DNA from 3 places in the Pantoea sp. RCC30.1 genome. Region 2 is predicted to be linked to each of the others. Evidence: predicted binding sites of a transcription regulator. Region 2 holds the regulator's gene; each other region holds the start of a gene.
The links. Region 2 encodes PhoB, which activates phosphate uptake and scavenging genes when phosphate is short. Its sites were predicted from a motif close to CTGTCATAAAACTGNCNNAT; they were not measured.

Region 1 (7,656 bases), on a different contig from region 2:
ACCTGGCTGATGATTGCAGCTGGCTTTGTGATGGCGGTCATTATCTCCAGCGCCTACGGCTGGAGCATTGAGCGCGTCGCCTACCGGCCTGTGCGCTCGTCCAAGCGCCTGATTGCGCTGATCTCCGCCATCGGCATGTCGATATTCCTGCAAAACTACGTCAGCCTGACGCAGGGTTCACGCGACCTGGCGCTGCCAAGCCTGATCACCGGACAGTGGACGGTAGGCGAGAGCAACGGTTTTGCCGCCACGATTTCTACCATGCAGATTGTGATCTGGGTGGTGACGTTCCTGGCGATGCTGGCGCTGACGACCTTTATCCGCTATTCCCGCATGGGCCGCGCCTGTCGCGCCTGCGCTGAAGATCTGAAAATGGCCAGCCTGCTGGGGATTAACACCGACCGCGTGATCTCGCTGACCTTTGTGATCGGTGCCGCGATGGCGGCAGTCGCAGGCGTGCTGCTGGGCCAGTTCTACGGTTCGATCAACCCCTTCATCGGCTTTATGGCGGGCATGAAAGCCTTCACCGCCGCCGTACTGGGCGGGATTGGCAGTATTCCGGGCGCAATGATTGGCGGCCTGGTGCTGGGCATTGCTGAAGCGCTGACCTCGGCGTATCTCAGCACGGAATATAAAGATGTTGTCTCGTTTGCCCTGCTGATTGTGGTGCTGCTGGTGATGCCCACCGGGATTCTGGGTCGCCCGGAGGTCGAAAAAGTATGAAGTCTTCCTTTATCAACGCTCTGATCTCCTCGGTGATGCTGCTGGTGCTCGCCACCTTCTTTATGGGGCTACGTCTGAATCTGGATGGCACTAATCTGGTGGTGCAGAACGCCGATAGCGTGCGCTGGAACTGGATCGCCGCAGGCTGTGCGGTGGTGTTTCTGTTCCAGCTTATGCGTCCGGTGTGGCAAAGCGGCCTGAATAAAATCTCCGGTCCGGCGCTGGTGTTACCCGGCCTGGATGGCTCGACGCCGAAGCAGAAGCTGGTGATGACGGTGATGATTATCGCCGCGATTGCCTGGCCATTCCTGGTGTCACGCGGCACCGTCGATATCGCTACCATGACGCTGATCTACGTGATGCTCGGTCTGGGCTTAAACGTGGTGGTCGGCCTTTCTGGCCTGCTGGTGCTGGGTTATGGCGGCTTCTACGCCATCGGTGCCTACACCTTTGCGCTGCTGAACCACTATTACGGTCTCGGCTTCTGGCAGTGCCTGCCGCTCTCCGGCATGGTCGCTGCGCTGTTTGGTCTGCTGCTGGGCTTCCCGGTGCTGCGACTGCGCGGTGACTATCTGGCGATTGTGACGCTGGGCTTCGGTGAAATCGTGCGTATTCTGCTGCTGAACAACACCGCCCTGACCGGTGGCCCGAATGGCATCAGCCAGATCCCGAAACCCACACTGTTTGGTCTGGAGTTTGGCCGTACGCCGCGTGAAGGCGGCTGGGATACCTTCCATAATTTCTTTGGGCTGAAGTACGATCCCAGCGACCGCATTATCTTCCTCTACCTGGTGGCGCTGCTGCTGGTGGTGCTGACCCTGTTCGTGATTAACCGGCTGCTCCGCATGCCGCTGGGGCGGGCCTGGGAAGCGCTGCGCGAAGATGAGATTGCCTGCCGTTCACTGGGCCTGAGTCCGACCCGCATCAAGCTGACCGCCTTTACCATCAGTGCTGCGTTTGCGGGCTTTGCCGGCAGTCTGTTCGCGGCGCGTCAGGGCTTTGTCAGCCCCGAATCCTTTACCTTTGTCGAATCTGCCTTTGTGCTGGCGATTGTGGTTCTGGGCGGGATGGGCTCGCAGTTTGCGGTGATTCTGGCCGCCATTCTGCTGGTGGTATCACGCGAGCTGATGCGTGATCTTAATGAATACAGCATGCTGGTGCTGGGTGGCCTGATGGTGCTGATGATGATCTGGCGTCCGCAGGGATTGTTGCCGATGAAGCGTCCGCATCTGAAGCTCAGAGCCGCTAAAAAAGGAGAGCAGGCATGATTCAGCCTTTATTAGCCGTTGAAGGCCTGATGATGCGCTTCGGCGGTCTGTTAGCCGTGAACAATGTGGCGCTGGAGCTGCGTCCGCAGGAGATCGTTTCACTGATTGGCCCCAACGGTGCCGGTAAAACCACCGTGTTCAACTGCCTGACCGGCTTTTACAAGCCGACTGGCGGCACGATCACATTGCGTGAGCAGCATCTGGAAGGATTGCCGGGCCATAAGATTGCGCGGATGGGCATCGTACGCACTTTCCAGCATGTACGTCTGTTCCGTGAGATGACGGTGATTGAGAACCTGCTGGTCGCGCAACATCAGCATCTGAAAAGCGGCGTGTTTTCCGGCCTGCTGAAGACTCCGGCGTTTCGCCGCAGTGAGAGTGAGGCGCTGGACCGTGCGGCGACCTGGCTGGAGCGGGTCGGTCTGCTGGATCTTGCTAACCGTCAGGCGGGCAATCTGGCCTATGGTCAGCAGCGTCGGCTGGAGATTGCGCGCTGCATGGTGACACGCCCGGAGATCCTGATGCTGGATGAACCGGCGGCGGGCCTTAACCCTAAAGAAACCCACGAGCTGGACGCGTTGATTGCAGAGCTGCGTGGCGAACACAAGGTGTCGGTGCTGCTGATTGAACATGATATGAAGCTGGTAATGGGCATTTCTGACCGTATTTACGTGGTTAATCAGGGAACGCCGCTGGCTAACGGAACGCCGGAGGAGATTCGTAATAACCCGGATGTCATTCGTGCCTATTTAGGAGAGGCCTGAGATGGCAAATGCGATGTTAACCATTGAGAACGTTAGCGCCCATTACGGCAAAATTCAGGCGCTGCACAACGTCAGCCTCTATATCAATCAGGGCGAAATCGTCACCCTGATTGGCGCTAACGGAGCCGGAAAAACCACGCTGCTGGGTACGCTCTGCGGTGAGCCGCGCGCGACCCAGGGCACGATTACCTTTGATGGTAAAGCCATCACCGACTGGCAAACGGCGCGCATCATGCGTGAAGCGATTGCCATCGTGCCAGAGGGACGGCGGGTGTTTTCGCGCATGACGGTGGAAGAGAACCTGGCGATGGGCGGCTTTTTTGCCAGCCGTCCGGACTATCTGACACGGATTAAGCGCGTGTATGAACTCTTCCCACGTCTGGAAGAGCGCAAAATCCAGCGCGCCGGGACAATGTCAGGCGGCGAACAGCAGATGCTGGCGATTGGCCGTGCGCTGATGAGCCAGCCGCGCCTGCTGCTGCTGGATGAGCCGTCGCTGGGGCTGGCACCGATCATTATTCAGCAGATCTTCGACACCATTGAGCAGCTGCGCAGCGAGGGGATGACGATTTTCCTGGTGGAGCAGAATGCGAATCAGGCACTGAAACTGGCGGATCGGGGCTATGTGCTGGAGAACGGGCATGTGGTGCTCGAAGACACAGGTGCAGCGCTACTCTCCAACGAAGCCGTCCGCAGCGCGTACTTAGGTGCCTGATGGGGCACGGCCTGGCTTACTGGCCATTTCGACACCGGGCAGTGCTCGAATTCCTCACGTACTTCAGTACGCTCTGGATGCTGTGCGCTGGCCGGCGCCGAACTGCCTGCGACGCCGACGGCCTTGAATATCGATGATGGTGGAGCCGCCATTAGCCTTTGAGTCTGGTGAAGTGAAAACCAGCATCACATGTTTTCACTTCCCAACCACTTTGCAAATTATGTAACCAAAACCTGGCGGTGGTGGTACTTTGCCGCCGCGCTGCCAGCGTCCTCTTTTCCTCGCTTTAGCCTGTCATCCGGCTGTCATCTGGTTGTTATTAATCTGTCATTTCCCCGTGTCATGTTACTTCGCGAACCAGAAATCCGTGATTTCACGCGTATTTACCTGCACAGGAAAATTCTATGTCCGTCGTTACCTTTCGTCGTAGCCTGATGAGCGCGCTGCTCGGTCTGACGCTCAGCAGCCATGCCATGGCCGCTACTGAGATCCCTTTCTGGCACTCTATGGAAGGCGAGTTAGGCAAAGAAGTGGATTCGCTGGCACAGCGTTTTAACGAGACGCATCCCGATTACAAAATTGTTCCGACCTACAAAGGTAACTACGAGCAGAGCCTGGCAGCAGGAATTGCGGCTGTGCGCAGCGGCAAAGCGCCTGCGGTGTTGCAGGTCTATGAAGTCGGTACGGCGACCATGATGGCCTCAAAAGCGATTGTGCCGGTGCATCAGGTCTTCAAAGATGCCGGAATTCCTTTCGATGAAAAACAGTTCGTGCCAACGGTGGCGGGCTACTACAGCGATAGCAAAGGTCAGCTGATCTCTCAGCCGTTCAACAGCTCGACGCCGGTGCTCTACTACAACAAAGACGCCTTTAAAAAAGCGGGCCTGAACCCGGACCAGCCGCCTAAAACCTGGCAGGCGCTGGCGACGGATGCCGCCGCACTGCGTAAATCGGGCATGAGCTGTGGCTACGCCAGCGGCTGGCAGGGCTGGATCCAGATTGAAAACTTCAGCGCCTGGCATGCTCTGCCGGTAGCGACTGAAAACAACGGATTTGACGGACTCGATGCGGTGCTGGAGTTCAACAAACCGGTACTGGTTCGTCATATCGAACAGCTGGAAGCGATGAACAAGAAAGGGGACTTCACCTACTTTGGCCGCAAAGATGAATCCACCGCCAAGTTCTACAACGGCGACTGCGGTATCACTACCGCCTCATCCGGTTCGCTGGCTGATATCCGTCATTACGCCAAATTCAACTTCGGCGTTGGCATGATGCCGTATGACGATACCGTGCCGAATGCGCCGCAGAACGCCCTGATCGGCGGTGCCAGCCTGTGGGTGATGAAAGGCAAAGATGCGGCAACCTACAAAGGCGTAGCTGAGTTCATGCAGTTCCTGGCTAAACCGGAAATCGCTGCGGAATGGCACCAGAAAACCGGCTATCTGCCGATTACTACCGCCGCCTACGAGCTGACGAAACAGCAGGGCTTCTACGATAAGAATCCGGGTGCGGATATTGCCACCCGCCAGATGATGAACAAGCCGCCATTGCCGTTCACCAAAGGGATGCGTCTGGGCAACATGCCGCAGATTCGTACCGTGATCGACGAAGAGCTGGAAAGCGTCTGGACCGGCAAACAGTCACCGCAAAACGCGATGGATAACGCAGTGAAACGCGGCAACGAGCTGCTGCGCCGCTTCCAGCAGCAGGTAAAGTAATCTCTCCATGCGGGCCAGCCTGGCTGGCCCCTCTTTTCTGACGTCAGGTACGCAATGTCTTCATCTCGTCCGGTCTTTCGCACCAGCCTGTTGCCCTATCTTCTGGTGCTGCCGCAACTGCTGATTACCGCTATCTTCTTTCTCTGGCCTGCCGGTGAAGCGCTGTGGTACTCGTTGCAAAGCCTCGATCCTTTTGGCATCTCCAGCAGCTTTGTCGGGCTGGAAAACTTCAGACGGCTGTTTGCCGATCCTTACTATCTGGATTCGTTCTGGGCCACCATCAAATTCAGCGGCATGGTCACGGTGTTCGGCATGGTCTTCTCGCTGCTGCTGGCAGCGCTGGTGGATTATGTGGTACGACTGCGCCGCCTCTATCAGACCCTGCTGCTGCTGCCCTACGCCGTTGCGCCCGTGGTGGCCGCGGTGCTGTGGATGTTCCTGTTTAATCCAGGCCTTGGCCTGTTCAGCTATCTGCTGAACCACATCGGCTACAACTGGAACTACGCGCAAAACAGCGGTCAGGCGATGTTCCTGGTGGTGCTGGCCTCGATCTGGCAGCAGATGAGCTACAACTTCCTGTTCTTCTTCGCCGCACTGCAATCTATCCCTAAATCGCTGGTGGAAGCCGCCGCGATTGACGGTGCCGGACCGGTGCGTCGCTTCTTCAACCTCTCACTGCCCCTGATTACGCCGGTCAGCTTCTTCCTGCTGGTGGTGAACCTGATCTACGCCTTCTTCGATACCTTCCCGGTGATCGATGCCGCGACCGGCGGCGGGCCGGTGCAGGCGACCACCACGCTGATCTACAAAATCTATCGCGAAGGCTTTACCGGGCTGGATCTCTCCTCGTCCGCGGCGCAGTCGGTGGTGCTGATGCTGCTGGTCATTGGGCTGACGGTGCTCCAGTTCCGCTTTGTTGAACGTAAGGTGCAATACCAATGATTGAGAATCGACGCGGACTGGATATCTTCAGCCACATCGTGCTGGTGCTGGGCGTGCTCACTATTCTGTTTCCGCTCTATGTCGCCTTTGTGGCGGCGACGCTGGATAACGAGGCGGTCTATCAGGTGCCGATGACGCTGGTGCCCGGTACGCACCTGTGGGAGAACATCTCGCGCATCTGGACGCACGGCGTCAACGGCAGCGGGCCGGCGTTTGGCCTGATGCTCCTCAACAGCATGATCATGGCGCTGGGCATCACCGTCGGCAAAATCACGGTGTCGATGTTGTCGGCGTTTGCGCTGGTCTGGTTTCGCTTTCCGCTACGCACGCTCTTTTTCTGGCTGATCTTCATCACTCTGATGCTGCCGGTTGAGGTGCGTATCTTCCCCACGGTGCAGGTGATTGCCGACCTTCATCTGCTCGACAGCTACAGCGGATTAACCTTGCCGTTGATGGCGTCGGCGACCGCCACCTTCCTGTTCCGCCAGTTCTTTATGTCGCTGCCGGATGAGTTGGTGGAAGCGGCGCGCATCGACGGGGCAAGCGCGATGCGCTTCTTCATCGACATTGTTCTGCCGCTGTCTAAAACCAATCTGGCGGCGCTGTTTGTCATCACCTTTATCTACGGCTGGAACCAGTATCTCTGGCCGCTGCTGATCATCAATGACGCCAGTCTCGGCACGGCGGTTGCGGGGATCAAAAGCATGATCTCCACCAGCGGCTCGCCGACCCAGTGGAACGAAGTGATGGCGGCAATGTTATTAACCCTGATCCCACCGCTGGTGGTGGTATTAGTCATGCAGCGTGCCTTTGTGCGCGGTCTGGTTGAGAGTGAGAAATAAGATGGCAGGCGTAACCCTTCAGGCAGTAACCAAGTCCTACGATGGCAAAAATCAGATCATTCAGCCTCTGAATGTCACCATCAATGACGGCGAGTTTATGGTGATGGTCGGGCCATCTGGCTGCGGGAAATCGACTCTGCTGCGCATGGTGGCCGGACTGGAGCGCGTCACCTCCGGCGATATCTATATCGACAACCGTCGCGTCACCCAGGAAGAGCCGAAAGATCGCGGCATTGCGATGGTGTTCCAGAATTACGCGCTCTATCCTCACATGTCGGTGGAGGAGAACATGGCCTATGGCCTGAAAATCCGCGGGATGGGCAAAGAGCAGATCCGCCAGCGGGTGCTCGACGCGGCGCGCAGCCTGGAGCTGGATCATCTGCTGATGCGTCGGCCTCGCGAACTCTCGGGCGGACAGCGCCAGCGTGTGGCGATGGGCCGCGCGATCGTGCGTGAACCGGCGGTGTTTCTGTTCGATGAACCGTTGTCGAATCTTGATGCCCGCCTGCGGGTGCAGATGCGGCTGGAGTTGCAGCAACTGCATCGCCGCTTACAGACCACCAGCCTCTATGTGACTCACGATCAGGTCGAGGCGATGACACTGGCGCAGCGGGTGATGGTGATGAACAAAGGGGTGGTTGAGCAGCTCGGCACGCCGGTCGAAGTGTATGAACGTCCTGC
Region 2 (7,656 bases):
TCACCCGATCAACAACAGCGGCAATTAGCAGCATCACCAGCGACGGCGGCAACCAGGCAAGACCCTGATCGGCCAGCGGCAGATGCTGACTGAAAGCGGGCAGCAAATCTTTAAACCCGGTGGTTTTAATCGCATCAACAATACCAAACAGCAGGCTTACCAGCATGGCTGGTGCGACAATCCGGCTGCTCTTATTCCACCAGTTAAGGGTGAAACTCAGCACCACCAGCACGATACAAGGCGGATAAATCGCCGTCAGTACCGGAATGGAGATCTGAATCAGGTGGCTCAGTCCGAGGTTCGACACCACCATCGAGAAGAGACCCAGAATAAACACCAGCGTTTTATACGATAATGGCAGGTATTGCGCAAAAAATTCCGCACAGGCACAGGTCAGGCCTACAGCAGTCACCATACAGGCGATGAAGATCAGCGTGGCCAGGAAGAAGCTGCCCATGTTGCCAAAAGTGTGCTGAACATACGCATGCAGAATCGCTGCGCCGTTGGCATTTTGATCCACCAGCGCCCCACTGCCCGCGCCCAGTTTAAACAGGCAGAGGTAGACCAGCGTCAGGCCCAGACCGGCAATCAAGCCTGCCAGGACGGTGTAACGGGTCAGCAGCGCGGCATTATCGACGCCGCGCGAACGGGCGGCGTTGACAATCACGATGCCAAATACCAGCGCGCCCAGCGTATCCATGGTCAGATAGCCATTAACGAAACCGCTGGAGAACGCCGCACGCTGATAATCAGCCGTTGCCGGAATGGTCCCACCTGCAGGCCACACCAACGCAGCCACGCCCAGCACAGTCAGCGCGATAATTTTTAGTGGCGCAAGGAAGTGCCCTACCGTGTCGAGGAGCTTGCCCGGATAGAGCGACACACCAATCACCAGCACGAAATAAATCAGGCTATAGATGAACAGCGGCAACGCGCCATCACCGGTCATCGGTGCAATGCCCATCTCAAACGAGACCGTTGCCGTGCGCGGGGTGGCAAACAGCGGTCCGACAGCCAGATAGCACACGGTAGCCAGCACGATGCCAGCGACCTTGCCAATCGGGGTGCTGAGCGCATCGACGCCGCCGCCGACGCGGGCCAGCGCGATCACGGTCATCACAGGAAGACCGACTGCGGTAATAAGAAAACCAATCGCGGCAGTCCAGACGTGTTCGCCAGACTGAATACCGACCATTGGCGGGAAAATGATGTTACCCGCACCAACAAACAGGGCAAATGTCATAAAGCCCAGCGCGAGAATGTCCTTCGAATTTAAACGATGTGTCATACGGCCTGTCACTGATGTTGCGGTGGAAGTTGGGTTAGTGTTGTCCCCTCGCTGCGTGTAAACCGCGATCTGGCTGACAATGTCAGCGCATTATGCTCGTCGCAGGGTAAAGCGCAGGTGATTTAAGCTGCTTTTATTCTGTTCACAGAGGGATGGATCGACAACGGCGCTAAGTAAAACGTTTATAGCGGCGAAAGGCAATACGGGATCGGAAAACCAGAAGGTTATACCGCCATTTTTCTAAAAGGCAGTGGATAGCATTAATTTTTTCTGCAGGCACACAAGATGATGTGCCTAAATAATAGACAGAGCGTGAGAAATCCCCGCATAAACGGGGCTGAAGATACACAAAAGGCGCGTTTTACGCGCCTGTCTGCACAACGTTACAGCACTACCAGACCTGATTCGCGATATCGACGACCAGGCGAATTTTTTGCCACTGCTGCGCTTCGCTCAGGCTGTTGCCCTCTTCAGTTGACGCAAAACCGCACTGCGGGCTGAGGCAGATCTGTTCCAGGCTGACATACTGCGCCGCCTCTTCCAGCCGGGTTTTCACCTGCGCCGGATCTTCCAGTTCACCCACTTTCGTGGTGATGAGGCCCAGCACCACCTGCTGATGGCCCGGCTTAATATAACGCAGTGGTTCAAAACCGCCGGAACGGGCGTTGTCATACTCCAGGAAGAACGCATCCACGTTGACGCTGCCGAACAGGATTTCTGCCACCGGCCCGTAGCCACCCTCTGAGATCCAGGTTGAGCGGAAGTTCCCGCGACAGACATGCAGACCCACGGTCAGATCAGCAGGTTTATCCTCCAGCGCTTTATTCAGCACCTGCGCGTAAGTCTGTGCCAGCTGATCCGGATCGTCGCCGCGTGCGCGGATATCGCGCTTCTGATCTTCAGAGCAGAGGTAAGCCCAGACGGTGTCATCCAGCTGGAGATAGCGGCAACCCGCATCATAAAATGCCTTAATCGCCGCTTTGTAGGTCTGCGCCAGATCCTCGAAGTAGTCCGCCAGATCGGGATAGACCTCTGCATCAATCACTTTGCGGCCACCGCGAAAGTGTAAAACGCTGGGGCTGGGAATGGTCATTTTCGGCACCGCATCCCCGGCAATACTCTGCAGGAAGCGAAAATGCGCCAGCATCGGGTGATCCGCCGGGAAACCGAGTTTGCTAACCACTTTCACACCATGCGCTTTGGTCTGCACGCCATTAAACTGGATACCCTGCTCCGCTTCATAGCTCTCGACGCCGTCAAGGCCATAGAAGAAATCGAAGTGCCACCAGCCGCGACGAAACTCACCATCAGTGACCACTTTCAGGCCATTTTCACGCTGCTTCGCTACCACATCGCGAATCGCATCATCTTCGACCTGCTGCAGGGCTGCCGCATCAATCTCTCCGGCAGCAAACTGTTCGCGCGCCTGCTTAATCGCAGCGGGACGCAGGAAGCTGCCAACGGTATCGGCACGGAAAGGGGCGGTTTCTCTTTGCATGATCACTCCTGTCTCTCCTGCCGGTAATGACGGCAGGAAATAATTGCATCCTGATATAAATAGCCATCTGGATGGCTACATGTCTGAATACAGAGTGGCATGAGGCGCGCTCATCTGCAACTGAAGAAAATTCAGTGATGATGAAAAAAATTCAACTTGCGGGGTTAACGCAGCGCGGCACGCGCCTGCGCCATCTGACTGTCTGAAAGCGGCAGATAGCCCGCTTCGCTGACCCGCCGCTGACCTTGCGGAGAGAGCACCTGCTGCAGAAACGCGGCTATCAGCGGTGGCAGCGGTTTGCCGGGCGCTTTATTAACATAGAGATAGAGGGGACGTGCCCAGGGATAGCGGCCGCTGCGGATGGCATCAGCATCCGGGGCAATCGCCTGCCCCTGATCATTCATCACCGCCAGCATTTTTACGCCGCTGAGGTGAAAGCCAAAACTGGCGTAGCCGATGCTGCGCGAATTACCGGCCACTGCCTGCACCACCGCGGCCGAGCCAGGGAATTCCGCCACGTCGCTGCGAAAATCGCCTTTGCACAGCACCTGCTGTTTGAAGAAACCCCAGGTGCCGGAGGCAGAGTTACGACCATAGCGCTGAATGGGTCGTTGGTTCCACTGCGCGCCGGTTAAACCGAGATCGCCCCAGCGCAGCGGCACGCTGTGTGCACCACACAGGCGGGTAACGGAGAAGATGGCGTCGAGCTGACGCGGTTCAATCTGCTGCAGCGGGTTACGCTGATTCACCACCACTACCAGCGCATCCATCGCTACCGGCACCGCCAGAGGCAGATAACCGTAGCGCGCCTCAAAAGCCTGGCGCTCATCGGCCTGCATCGGGCGGCTCATCGGCCCGAGCTGTGCGGCGCCCGCCGCCAGCGCAGTCGGCGCGGTAGAAGAACCGGAGGCCTGAACCTGCACATTGACGCCCGGCGCCTGGCGACTGAAATCTTCACCCCACAGGGTCATCAGATAGCCGAGCGTATCGGATCCGACGCTGCTGAGATTGCCGGATAGCGTAACGGGCTGGGCCAGTGCCAGGCCCGGCAGCAGAGTAACGATCAACAAAAGAAGGAGGCGCATCAGGGAGATCCGGCAGCGATTAATGAACGGCATTCTCCTGCATCACGCTGCTGACAATCAACCTCGCGGGCAGTGTAAAGGTAAAACAGGTCTCTTTATTCGGCACGCTGGTGATATCGAGTCGCGCGTTATGGTGGCTCAGAGCATGTTTCACAATCGCCAGCCCCAGCCCGCTGCCGCCAGTGGCGCGCGAACGTGCTTTATCAACCCGGTAGAAACGCTCGGTCAGGCGTGGAATATGTTCTGAGGCGATACCCGGCCCGTTGTCGCACACCCGGAAGGTGGCGCCCTGTTTGCCGCGCAGCCAGCTGATATCAATCCGCGTACCGTCCGGCGTATGATTGACCGCGTTGTAAACCAGATTGGAGATAGCGCTGCGCAGCTGTTCATCGTTGCCGAACACTTTCAGATGGGGATCGGTATGGAAATGGATATCGTGACGACCACCACTCAGCGTCGCCGCCTCATGCTGCAGCAGCTTCAGCATCACCGGCACATCGACCTTCTCTTTCAGATCGATCGCCGGCGCGGCTTCAATACGCGACAGCGTCAGCAGTTGTTTGACCAGGCTGTCCATGCGGCGCGTCTGCTCCGACATGGTGTGCAGCGCTTTACTGCGCGAAGGCTCGCTCATCACCGAGTCGTTCATCATCTCCAGATAGCCCTGCAGCACCGTGAGCGGCGTGCGTAATTCATGGCTGACGTTGGCAAAGAAGTTGCGGCGCGCCCCTTCCAGCTGATGCATCTGCGTCACATCACGCGCTACCAGCAGCCACTGCCCCTCGCTGTAGGGCATGACGCGGAATTCCATATGAAGTTTGTTGTTCAGCACCAGCGTCAGCGGCTTGTCGAAATCGCGCTGGCGAAGATAGCGGGAGAACTCCGGATAACGCAGCAGATTGAGGATGTTCTGGCCATTATCTTCCGGCCAGCGCAGCCCCAGGTGCTGCTGCGCCAGGCCGTTACACCAGAAAATGGTGCCCTCTTCCGTGGTCAGGATCACCGCATCCGGCAGCGACTCGGCACCGCTGCGGAAACGCTTAATCAGATTACCAAGTTCACGTCGCCGCCGCCGGTTGCGCAGTTGCATCTGGTAAAGGCCATAAAACAGCGGTTCCCAGCTGGCACGCCCGGCCGGTGGCGTCATTGTGCGGTCGAGCCACAGCCAGTGCGACAATCGCATCAGATTGTGGAAATGCCATAACAGCACCATGACCACGCTCAGCAGCAGCCACCAGGGCAAGCCGCCAAACAGCAGGCCCAGCAGCGCCGCAGGCAGACAGGCCAGCAGCAGTTCTGTCAGTAATCTCTTCCAGGAGAGGCGTTCCAGCACGGTAAAGGCTCCGTTTAATAGCGGGCAGAGAAACGATAGCCTGTTCCACGGACGGTTTGTACCATGCGATCGTGGCCGGAGACTTCCAGCGCTTTACGTAAACGGCGAATGTGAACATCGACAGTGCGATCTTCCACATACACATTGGTGCCCCAGACGTGGTTCAGCAGCTGTTCGCGGCTGTAAACGCGTTCCGGGTGAGTCATAAAGAAGTGCAGCAGCTTATATTCGGTGGGGCCCATCTCCAGCGGCGTGGTTTCGGACATCACGCGATGTGAAGAGGGATCCAGACTCAGTCCCTGCATCTCAATCACCTCTTCCACCGCCATCGGTGAAATACGGCGCATCACCGCTTTAATTCGCGCCATCAGCTCTTTGGGTGAAAACGGTTTGGTAATGTAATCATCGGCGCCCACTTCCAGGCCGCGCACCCGATCTTCCTCTTCGCCACGCGCGGTGAGCATCATCACCGGAATATCGCGCGTCATCGCCTCACGTTTCAGATGCTTGATAAACTGAATACCGCTGCCACCGGGTAACATCCAGTCCAGTAAAATCAGATCGGGCCAGGGTTCAATCAGCTTGCCAACGGCGCTGTCATAATCTTCCGCCTCGATTGGCTGATAGTCGTTCTGCTCCAGAACAAAACACAACATTTCACGGATGGGGGCTTCATCCTCCACAACCAAAATGCGCTTAGCCATTATTACTCCTGCTGATTATGACGGCTGTCACTGAGATTCGCGGCGCCATTATGCGTCAGATTTGTGACACTTTTATGAAAAACATAACCTGCCTGTAACGCCGTTGGTAATCATTTATGACAGCGCAGCGACAATTTTTTGCTTTGGCTGCAGAGCCAGTATAATCGCCGGGCGAATCACAACGGCAGGGACTCATCATGCGCATCATTCATACTGCGGACTGGCATCTGGGGCAGTTCTTTTACAACAAAAGTCGGGCAGCCGAACATCAGGCGTTTCTCGACTGGCTGTTGATCCAGATTGAACAACATCAGGTGGATGCGTTGATTATTGCAGGCGATCTGTTTGATACCGGCACGCCGCCCAGCTACGCCCGCGAGATGTTTAACCGATTTGTGGTGGCGCTGCAGCCCACCGGCTGTCAGCTGATTGTGCTGGCGGGCAACCACGATTCCGTGGCGACGCTGAATGAGTCGCGCGAGCTGCTCGCCTGTCTCAACACCCGGGTGATCGCCACGCCGCAGGAGCAGGCGGATGTGCTGCTGCTCAACACCCGTCAGGGCGAACCGGGGGCGCTGATGTGTGCCATACCCTATCTGCGGCCGCGCGATATCCTGCGCAGCCGGGCGGGTCAGTCGGGACGTGACAAACAGACCTTGCTGCTGGAGGCGATCGCCCATCACTATCAGCAGCGTTTCGCCGCTGCCCAGGCGCTGGGTTATGCGCTGCCGATCATCGCCACCGGCCACCTCACCACCGTCGGCGTCAGCCAGAGCGATTCGGTGCGTGACATCTATATCGGCACGCTGGATGCCTTCCCGGCTAGCGCCTTTCCGGCGGCTGATTACATTGCGCTGGGCCATATTCACCGCGCCCAGCGCGTCGCGGGCAGCGAGCATATCCGCTACAGCGGCTCGCCGATTCCACTGAGCTTTGATGAGCTGGGGACTGAAAAGAGCGTCTTCCTGCTGGAACTGGCGGCCAGCGGCCTGAAATCGGTCACGCCGCTGGTCGTGCCGCAGGCGCAGCCAATGCAGGTACTGAAAGGATCGCTGGCGCAGATTGCGGAGCAGTTAAACGCCTTCAGTACGGCAGAGCAGGAGAAGCCCACCTGGCTCGACATCGAAGTCACCACGCAGGAGTACCTCAGCGATCTGCAACGTCAGGTCGAAACCCTGACCGCCACGCTGCCGGTCGAGGTATTGCTGCTGCGCCGCAGCCGTGAACAACGGCAGCAGAGCCTGGCGCGGCTCGACAATGAAACCCTGAGTGAGCTGAAGGTGGAGGAGGTCTTTGCCCGCCGCCTGGCGCTGGATGAAGAGCTGCAGCCGGCGCAAATCGACGAGATGACCACCCTGTTCCGCCAGACGCTGGCCGCCATGGAAGAGCCCCAATGAAGATCCTCACCCTACGTTTTAAAAACCTCAATGCTCTGCGCGGTGAATGGTTCATCGACTTCCGCGCCGAACCCTTTGCCAGCAACGGCCTGTTCGCCATAACCGGGGCAACCGGGGCGGGTAAAACCACGCTGCTGGACGCGATCTGCCTGGCGCTCTATCACCAGACGCCGCGCCTGGGCGCGATTTCCCAGAGCCAGAATGCGCTGATGACGCGCGACTGTGCCGAATGTCTGGCTGAAGTAGAGTTTGAGATCAAAGGCGAAGCCTGGCGCGCCTTCTGGAGCCAGAACCGTGCGCGCGGCACCGCCGACGGCAAGCTGCAGGCACCGCGCGTTGAGCTGGCGCGCT
Region 3 (7,656 bases), on a different contig from region 2:
CACCAGCGATCCCGCCTGTGATGGATTGAGCGCCAGCGAAACACTAATAGCCGGCAACATAAAGCCAAGTATCAGCAGGTCAAATCCATCCATGGCATAACCGCTGACCGCAGCCAGCATCGCTTTGCCCGGCGTTACACCCGGCTTAGATTGGGGAAAAGGGGACATCATTGCGCACCTCAGAGAGTAAAGTGCCGCAATTATAAAGAGAGTTCAGGATGTGACCAATTGAAAAGGCTTATCCCTGCGCCGATCAGGCGCAGAGATGAGGTTTATCAGGAAGGTTTGTTGCTGCCGTCGTCGCCCGACAGTAATTCATCGAGACGGTCACCGCCAACGTGACGGAAATCCTGACCTTTGACGAAATAGAAGATGATTTCGCAGATGTTCTGGCAACGATCGCCGATGCGCTCAATGGCGCGAGCGCAGAACAGCGCCGTCAGCACGCTGGGAATCGTGCGAGGATCTTCCATCATGTAGGTCATCAGCTGACGCACAATGCCTTCGTACTCTTTATCCACCTTTTTATCTTCACGGTAGATAGTGATCGCTTCATTGAGATCCATGCGGGCAAAGGCGTCCAGCACATCATGCAGCATCTGCACGGTGTGACGACCCAGCGACTCGAGACTCACCAGCAGCGGAAGATGCTGCTGACCAAACTTCTCAAGCGCCGTGCGGCTGATTTTCTCCGCCACGTCGCCAATGCGCTCCAGCTCGGAAATGGTTTTGATGATCGCCATCACCAGTCGCAAATCGATCGCGGTCGGCTGACGTTTGGCGATGATGCGCACGCAGGCTTCATCAATCTCCACTTCCATCATATTGACCTTCTGGTCGCCGTCGATCACCCGCTGCGCCAGTTCGCCATCCAGATTATGCATCGCGGTAATGGCATCGGTCAGCTGCTGCTCGACCATGCCACCCATGATCATCACCTGGGTACGGATATGCTCCAGCTCGGCATTGAACTGACCGGAGATGTGCTTATTCAGATTCAGATTATCCATGTCGATCTCCTGTCAGATCAGCCGTAACGGCCAGTAATGTAGTCTTCAGTTTGCTTCTGCGCTGGCTTGGTGAACAGCGTGTCGGTGTCGCTGAACTCAATCAGTTCGCCCAGATACATGAAAGCGGTATGGTCAGAGCAGCGTGCTGCCTGCTGCATATTGTGCGTCACGATCACCACGGTGTAATCCTGCTTCAGCTCGGTGATCAGCTCTTCAATACGGCCGGTAGAGATGGGATCCAGCGCGGAGCAGGGCTCATCCAGCAGCAACACTTCCGGGCGAATTGCGATACCGCGTGCAATGCACAGACGCTGCTGCTGGCCGCCGGAGAGACTGTAACCGCTCTGATGCAGCTTGTCTTTGGTTTCATTCCACAGCGCCGCTTTGGTGAGCGCCCACTGTACGCGCTCATCCATATCGGCACGCGACAGCTTTTCAAACAGGCGCACGCCAAAGGCGATATTGTCATAGATCGACATCGGGAACGGCGTCGGCTTCTGAAACACCATGCCGACGCGGGCGCGCAGCAGCGCGATATCCTGCTGAGTCGCCAGAATGTTTTCGCCATCCAGCAGAATGTCCCCTTCGGCCCGCTGCTCCGGATAGAGTGAGTACATTTTATTGAAGGTACGCAGCAGGGTCGACTTACCACAGCCCGAGGGCCCGATAAACGCGGTGACCTCATTCTTAGCGATATCCAGGTTGATGTTCTTCAGCGCATGAAACTTGCCGTAATAGAAGTTCAGATTACGGACCTGAATTTTATCGGCTGATGCTGTCGCGATACTCATAATTCATCTCTCTTATTACGGCGCCGCACAGGGCCGCACCGGAAGTTAACCGTGTTTACCTTTGGCGAAAATCACCCGCGCCACAATGTTCAGCAACAGCACGCAAAGAGTAATAATCAGCACACCTGCCCAGGCCAGGCTCTGCCATTCGGCGAACGGGCTCATGGCGAACTTGAAGATGGTGACCGGCAGGTTCGCCAGCGGCTGCATCATGTCGGTGCTCCAGAACTGGTTCGACAGCGCCGTAAACAGCAGCGGGGCCGTTTCACCTGCAATGCGGGCAATCGCCAGCAGCACGCCAGTGATGATGCCGGAAACCGAGGCTTTTAGGGTGATGGCCGAGATCATCTTCCACTTAGGCGTGCCAAGCGCGTAAGCCGCTTCACGCATGCTGTCTGGCACCAGACGCAGCATGTTTTCGGTGGTACGAATCACAATTGGCACCTGCAGCAGCGCCAGCGCAATCACCCCGGCCCAGCCGGAGAAGTGCTGCATCTTCGCTACCACCAGGGTGTAGACGAACAGGCCGACCACAATTGAGGGTGCCGAAAGCAGAATGTCGTTAATAAAGCGGATCACTTCTGACAGGGCCGATTTGCGCCCATACTCCGCCAGATAGATACCCGCCATGATGCCCAGTGGTGTGCCAAAGAAAGTAGACCAGAAAATCAGTAATCCACTGCCGGCCAGGGCATTCGCCAGACCGCCGCCCGCGGTATTCGGCGGTGGCGTTGATTCGGTGAACAGGGACCAGGAAAGCCCATCTACGCCGCGCGTGACGGTGGTGAACAGGATCCACACCAGCCAGAACAGGCCAAATGCCATGGTCAGCAGCGACAGCGACAGCGCAATTTTATTTTTAGTGCTGCGCCAGGACTGCATTTTACGGCGTGATGCGTCCAGTTCGGCGCGCGCCTGAATTTCAATCGTGGTCATGAGCGCGCTCCTTCACTTTTCTGCAGTCGCATAATCATCAGCTTTGAAATCGCCAGCACGATAAAGGTAATCACAAACAGGATCAGTCCCAGCTCCATCAGCGCGGCGACATGAACGCCCGACTCCGCTTCAGCGAATTCGTTGGCCAGCGCCGAGGTGATGCTGTTACCCGGCATAAACAGCGACGGGCTGTCGAGCTGGTAGGTGTTGCCGATGATAAAGGTCACCGCCATGGTCTCGCCCAGCGCACGACCCAGTCCCAGCATTACGCCGCCAATCACGCCATTTTTAGTAAACGGCAGTACGACGCGCCAGATCACTTCCCAGGTGGTGCAGCCGATGCCGTAGGCTGACTCTTTCATCATTACCGGGGTCTGCTCAAACACGTCGCGCATGACCGAGGCGATATACGGGATGATCATAATTGCCAGAATCACCCCCGCCGCGAGAATACCGATACCAAAAGCGGGGCCAGAGAAGAGCTCGCCGACAATCGGAATACCTGACATCACGTCGTTAACCGGGGTCTGAAAATATTCGGCAAACAGCGGCGCGAAAACAAACAGGCCCCACATGCCGTAAACGATACTCGGGATAGCCGCCAGCAGCTCAATGGCGGTGCCCAGTGGGCGACGCAGCCAGGCGGGTGAGAGTTCGGTCAGGAACAGCGCGATACCAAAACTCACTGGCACGGCGATAATCAGGCCGATGGTAGAGGTCACAAGGGTGCCGTAGATCGGTACCAGTGCGCCAAATTGTTCGTTAGGCGCATCCCAGGTTTTGGTCCACAAAAAGGCGAAACCAAACTTCTGGATGCTGGGCCACGAGGAGATGATCAGGGAGACAATAATGCCACCCATCAGTAACAGCACAATCAGCGCAGCCAGCCTGACCAGCGCGCCAAAAATCTTGTCACCTTGTTTACCTGGGGCTTTGAATGCCGGCTTCGTTGCAGCCATAGAAGTCTCAGTCTTCAGAAGTTATCAGGGCGGCATGAGCCGCCCGTTGGGTCTGACCGGAACACTGCCCGGTCAGGGTCGGTCAATTACTGATAAAGCGCTTTACCAGAACTGTCTTTGATGTTGGCTTTCCAGGCGGCGCGAATCTGCTCGGTCACGCTCTCTGGCAGCGCAGCATAATCCAGCGCAGTGGCGGTTTTGCTGCCTTTCTTATAAGCCCAGTCGAAGAATTTCAGCACTTCAGCGCCTTTGGCCGCATTCGCCTGATCTTTGTAGATCAGAATGAAGGTGGTTGAGGAGATTGGCCAGGCATCAGCGCCCTTCTGGAAGGTCAGATCCTGTGCGAACGATTTGCTCCAGTCAGCGCCTTTCGCGGCATTACTGAAGCTTGTCTCGCTTGGTGCGACCGCTTTACCATCGGCATCGACCAGTTTGGTGTAGGTCAGGTTGTTCTGTTTGGCGTAGGCATATTCCACGTAGCCAATTGAACCTGGCAGACGCTGAACAAACGCGGCGACGCCGTCGTTGCCTTTGCCGCCCAGGCCCACTGGCCAGTTAACGGTGTTGCCTTTACCAATTTTGCTGTTCCAGTCCTGGTTCACTTTCGCCAGATAGCTGGTGAAGACGAATGAGGTGCCTGAACCATCAGCGCGACGCACCACGTTGATGTTGGTCTCTGGCAGTTTTACGCCCGGGTTAAGTTTGGCGATCGCCGGGTCGTTCCACTTTTTGATGGTGCCGAGGTAGATATCACCGACTGTTTTGCCATCCAGCGTCAGCTGGCCTGACTTGATGCCTGGCAGGTTAACCGCCAGTACCACGCCACCGATGACGGTAGGGAACTGGAACAGGCCATTTTTCTGCAGATCTTCATCTTTCATTGGCGCATCGGACGCACCGAAATCAACGGTTTTGGCGATGATCTGTTTAACGCCGCCAGATGAACCGATGCCCTGGTAGTTGATTTTGCTACCGGTGGCTTGCTGATATTCTGCTGCCCACTTGGCATAAACCGGCGCCGGGAACGTCCCGCCTGCGCCAGTGAGATCGGTGGCCGCAAAAGCAGATACCGCGCTTACGGCGAAGGTGGTGGCGAGGATTCGGGCTACGGTGCTACGCATCAGTGTCATGTTCCCTCCAGGGGAGAAAAGTCAGGCCTGGGGCCGTTTTAGTAAGAATCTGTGATTGCTGCAGGAGGGAAAATAGGACAGTTTGATGACAGTGAAATGTACGAAATATGACAGTTATATGACAGAGAGCCAGAGTAAAGTGGGCCCGCGACGGGGCCCACCAGGTTATTCCACAGTAACCGATTTTGCCAGGTTACGTGGCTGATCGACGTCGGTCCCTTTGATCAGGGCGACGTGATAGGAGAGTAACTGTAGCGGCACAGTGTAGAAGATAGGCGCAATCACCTCTTCGACATGCGGCAACGGGATGATCTTCATCCCGTCACTGTCGCTGAAGCCCGCATCCTGATCCGCAAATACATAGAGCAGGCCGCCGCGTGCACGTACCTCTTCGATGTTGGATTTAAGCTTCTCCAGCAGTTCGTTGTTAGGTGCCACCACGATCACCGGCATGTCCGCATCAATCAGCGCCAGCGGGCCATGTTTCAGCTCGCCTGCGGCATAGGCTTCCGCATGAATGTAAGAGATCTCTTTGAGCTTCAGCGCCCCCTCCATGGCAATCGGATATTGATCGCCACGCCCCAGGAACAGCGCGTGATGCTTGTCAGAGAAGCCTTCTGCCAGATTCTCAATCAGCTTATCCTGCGCCAGCATCTGCTCAATCCGGTTCGGCAACGCCTGCAGTGCATGAACGATCTCATGTTCAGTATCGGCAGACATCCCTTTCAGACGGCCCAGTTTCGCCACCAGCATCAGCAGTACTGCTAACTGGGTGGTGAACGCTTTGGTGGAGGCGACGCCAATTTCGGTGCCCGCTTTGGTCATCAATGCCAGGTCAGATTCCCGCACCAGTGACGAACCGGCTACGTTGCAGACCGCCAGCGAGCCCAGGTAGCCCAGCTCTTTAGAGAGACGCAGCGCCGCCAGGGTATCTGCCGTTTCACCCGACTGCGACAGGGTGATCAGCAGGCTGTTTTTGCGAACGGCTGACTTGCGATAACGGAACTCGGAGGCGATCTCCACATCACAGGGCAGATTGGCCAGTGACTCAAACCAGTAGCGTGACACCATGCCGGAGTTGTAGGAGGTACCGCAGGCGATAATCTGGATATGCTCCACCTGGCTCAGTAGCGCTTCTGCGCCTGCGCCCAGTTCGCTGAGGTCAACCTGCCCCTGGCTGAACCGGCCGCTGAGGGTGCTTTTCAGCGCCATCGGCTGTTCGTAAATCTCTTTCTGCATGTAATGACGGTAAATACCTTTGTCACCGGCATCATATTGCAGGTTCGATTCGATCTCGGCACGCGTCACGGTGTTGCCTTCACGGTCAATAATCGTGACATCACGGCGACTGATCTCGGCGATATCCCCCTCTTCCAGATAGATGAACCGGCGGGTCACCGGCAGCAGAGCCAGCTGATCCGAGGCGATAAAGTTTTCACCCATCCCACGGCCAATAACCAGCGGGCTGCCGGAACGGGCCGCCACCAGCAGTGACGGATCGCGACTGTCCATGATCACCATGCCATAGGCACCGCGCAGCTGCGGAATCACGCGCAGCACCACTTCACGCAGTGAACCGCCCTGCCTCTGCTCCCAATGAACCAGATGCGCTACCACTTCGGTATCGGTTTCAGAGGCAAAGACGTAACCGCGCTCGATCAGCTCAGCACGCAGCGGCTCATGGTTTTCAATGATGCCGTTGTGCACGATGATGATGTGCTCTGAGATGTGCGGATGCGCATTCGCTTCCGATGGCTCACCATGAGTTGCCCAGCGAGTGTGCGCAATGCCGGTGCCACCAATCAGCGGCTGCTGTTCAGCGGCTGCCGCCAGTTTCTGCACTTTTCCTAACCGCCGCAGGCGCGTGACGTGTCCCTGACGATCGACCACGGCCAGACCGGCCGAATCATATCCGCGATATTCAAGACGACGCAGACCTTCCAGCAGAATTTCTGCGATATCGCGTTGTGCTACTGCACCAACAATTCCACACATAATGATGTTTTCCTGACTACATGGCTTTTCGCCACTTCTGTTGTCATGCGACCTGATATCCGGCTTTGCCGGTTCCCCGAGCCTTGTAGAGAGTGGGGATTATAGTTTTGGCACTGCACTGCATCGGCCCGCATAAAGCGGGCCGTTAAAAAAATTATTTTTTCTTCACCGGACGCTGCCAGTCCGCTTTGTGATTCTGTTCTTTACGGTTATAAACCAGACCGGCCTCGGTCACATCCTTCATGATGGTCGTGCCCGCCGCAATGGTGGTGCCTGCCGCGACGCTGACCGGGGCCACCAGTTGAGTATCTGAACCTACAAATACGTCATCGCCAATCACGGTTTTGAATTTGTTCGCGCCATCGTAGTTGCAGGTGATAGTGCCTGCACCGATGTTCACGTTGTCGCCAATCTCCGCATCACCGAGATAGGAGAGGTGACCCGCTTTCGATCCCTTACCCAGACGCGCTTTCTTCATTTCGACGAAGTTGCCCACGTGGGCGGCCTGCGCCAGCTCGCTGCCAGGACGCAGACGGGCAAATGGCCCGACGGTACAGGCGGTGGCGAGATTAGCATCCTCGATCACCGTATAGGGGCTGATTTCACAATCATCGCCAATCACGCTGTTTTTGATGATGCAGCCCGCGCCAATTTTGACGCGCGAGCCCAGCGTGACCTGACCTTCAATAATGACGTTAGTGTCGATTTCAACATCACGTCCATGCGTCAGCGTTCCACGCAGGTCAAAACGCGCCGGATCGCGCAGCATCACGCCGGCCAGCAGCAGTTTTTCCGCCTGTTCAGCCTGGTAAGTGCGTTCTAATGTCGCCAGCTG

Region 1: the regulator PhoB is predicted to act here: its motif matches at 3,784-3,803, upstream of ugpB (sn-glycerol-3-phosphate ABC transporter substrate-binding protein UgpB).
Region 3: the regulator PhoB is predicted to act here: its motif matches at 4,932-4,951, upstream of pstS (phosphate ABC transporter substrate-binding protein PstS).

What each region holds. Positions count from the first base shown of each region.
Region 1 is NZ_JBXUHX010000004.1:105,127-112,782, forward strand. Features, by position in the region: gene livH (high-affinity branched-chain amino acid ABC transporter permease LivH) at 1-723, shown strand, start outside; gene AC2LB6_RS05675 (high-affinity branched-chain amino acid ABC transporter permease LivM) at 720-1,991, shown strand; gene livG (high-affinity branched-chain amino acid ABC transporter ATP-binding protein LivG) at 1,988-2,755, shown strand; gene livF (high-affinity branched-chain amino acid ABC transporter ATP-binding protein LivF) at 2,757-3,470, shown strand; gene ugpB (sn-glycerol-3-phosphate ABC transporter substrate-binding protein UgpB) at 3,875-5,191, shown strand; gene ugpA (sn-glycerol-3-phosphate ABC transporter permease UgpA) at 5,246-6,133, shown strand; gene ugpE (sn-glycerol-3-phosphate ABC transporter permease UgpE) at 6,130-6,975, shown strand; gene AC2LB6_RS05705 (sn-glycerol-3-phosphate import ATP-binding protein UgpC) at 6,977-7,656, shown strand, end outside.
Region 2 is NZ_JBXUHX010000007.1:44,515-52,170, forward strand. Features, by position in the region: gene brnQ (branched-chain amino acid transporter carrier protein BrnQ) at 1-1,288, opposite strand, end outside; gene AC2LB6_RS08455 (cobalamin-independent methionine synthase II family protein) at 1,680-2,786, opposite strand; gene AC2LB6_RS08460 (PstS family phosphate ABC transporter substrate-binding protein) at 2,951-3,871, opposite strand; gene phoR (phosphate regulon sensor histidine kinase PhoR) at 3,891-5,204, opposite strand; gene phoB (phosphate response regulator transcription factor PhoB) at 5,219-5,908, opposite strand; gene sbcD (exonuclease subunit SbcD) at 6,106-7,305, shown strand; gene AC2LB6_RS08480 (AAA family ATPase) at 7,302-7,656, shown strand, end outside.
Region 3 is NZ_JBXUHX010000003.1:211,405-219,060, forward strand. Features, by position in the region: gene AC2LB6_RS05020 (MFS transporter) at 1-171, opposite strand, end outside; gene phoU (phosphate signaling complex protein PhoU) at 276-1,010, opposite strand; gene pstB (phosphate ABC transporter ATP-binding protein PstB) at 1,028-1,801, opposite strand; gene pstA (phosphate ABC transporter permease PstA) at 1,847-2,737, opposite strand; gene pstC (phosphate ABC transporter permease PstC) at 2,734-3,696, opposite strand; gene pstS (phosphate ABC transporter substrate-binding protein PstS) at 3,783-4,826, opposite strand; gene glmS (glutamine--fructose-6-phosphate transaminase (isomerizing)) at 4,992-6,821, opposite strand; gene glmU (bifunctional UDP-N-acetylglucosamine diphosphorylase/glucosamine-1-phosphate N-acetyltransferase GlmU) at 6,976-7,656, opposite strand, start outside.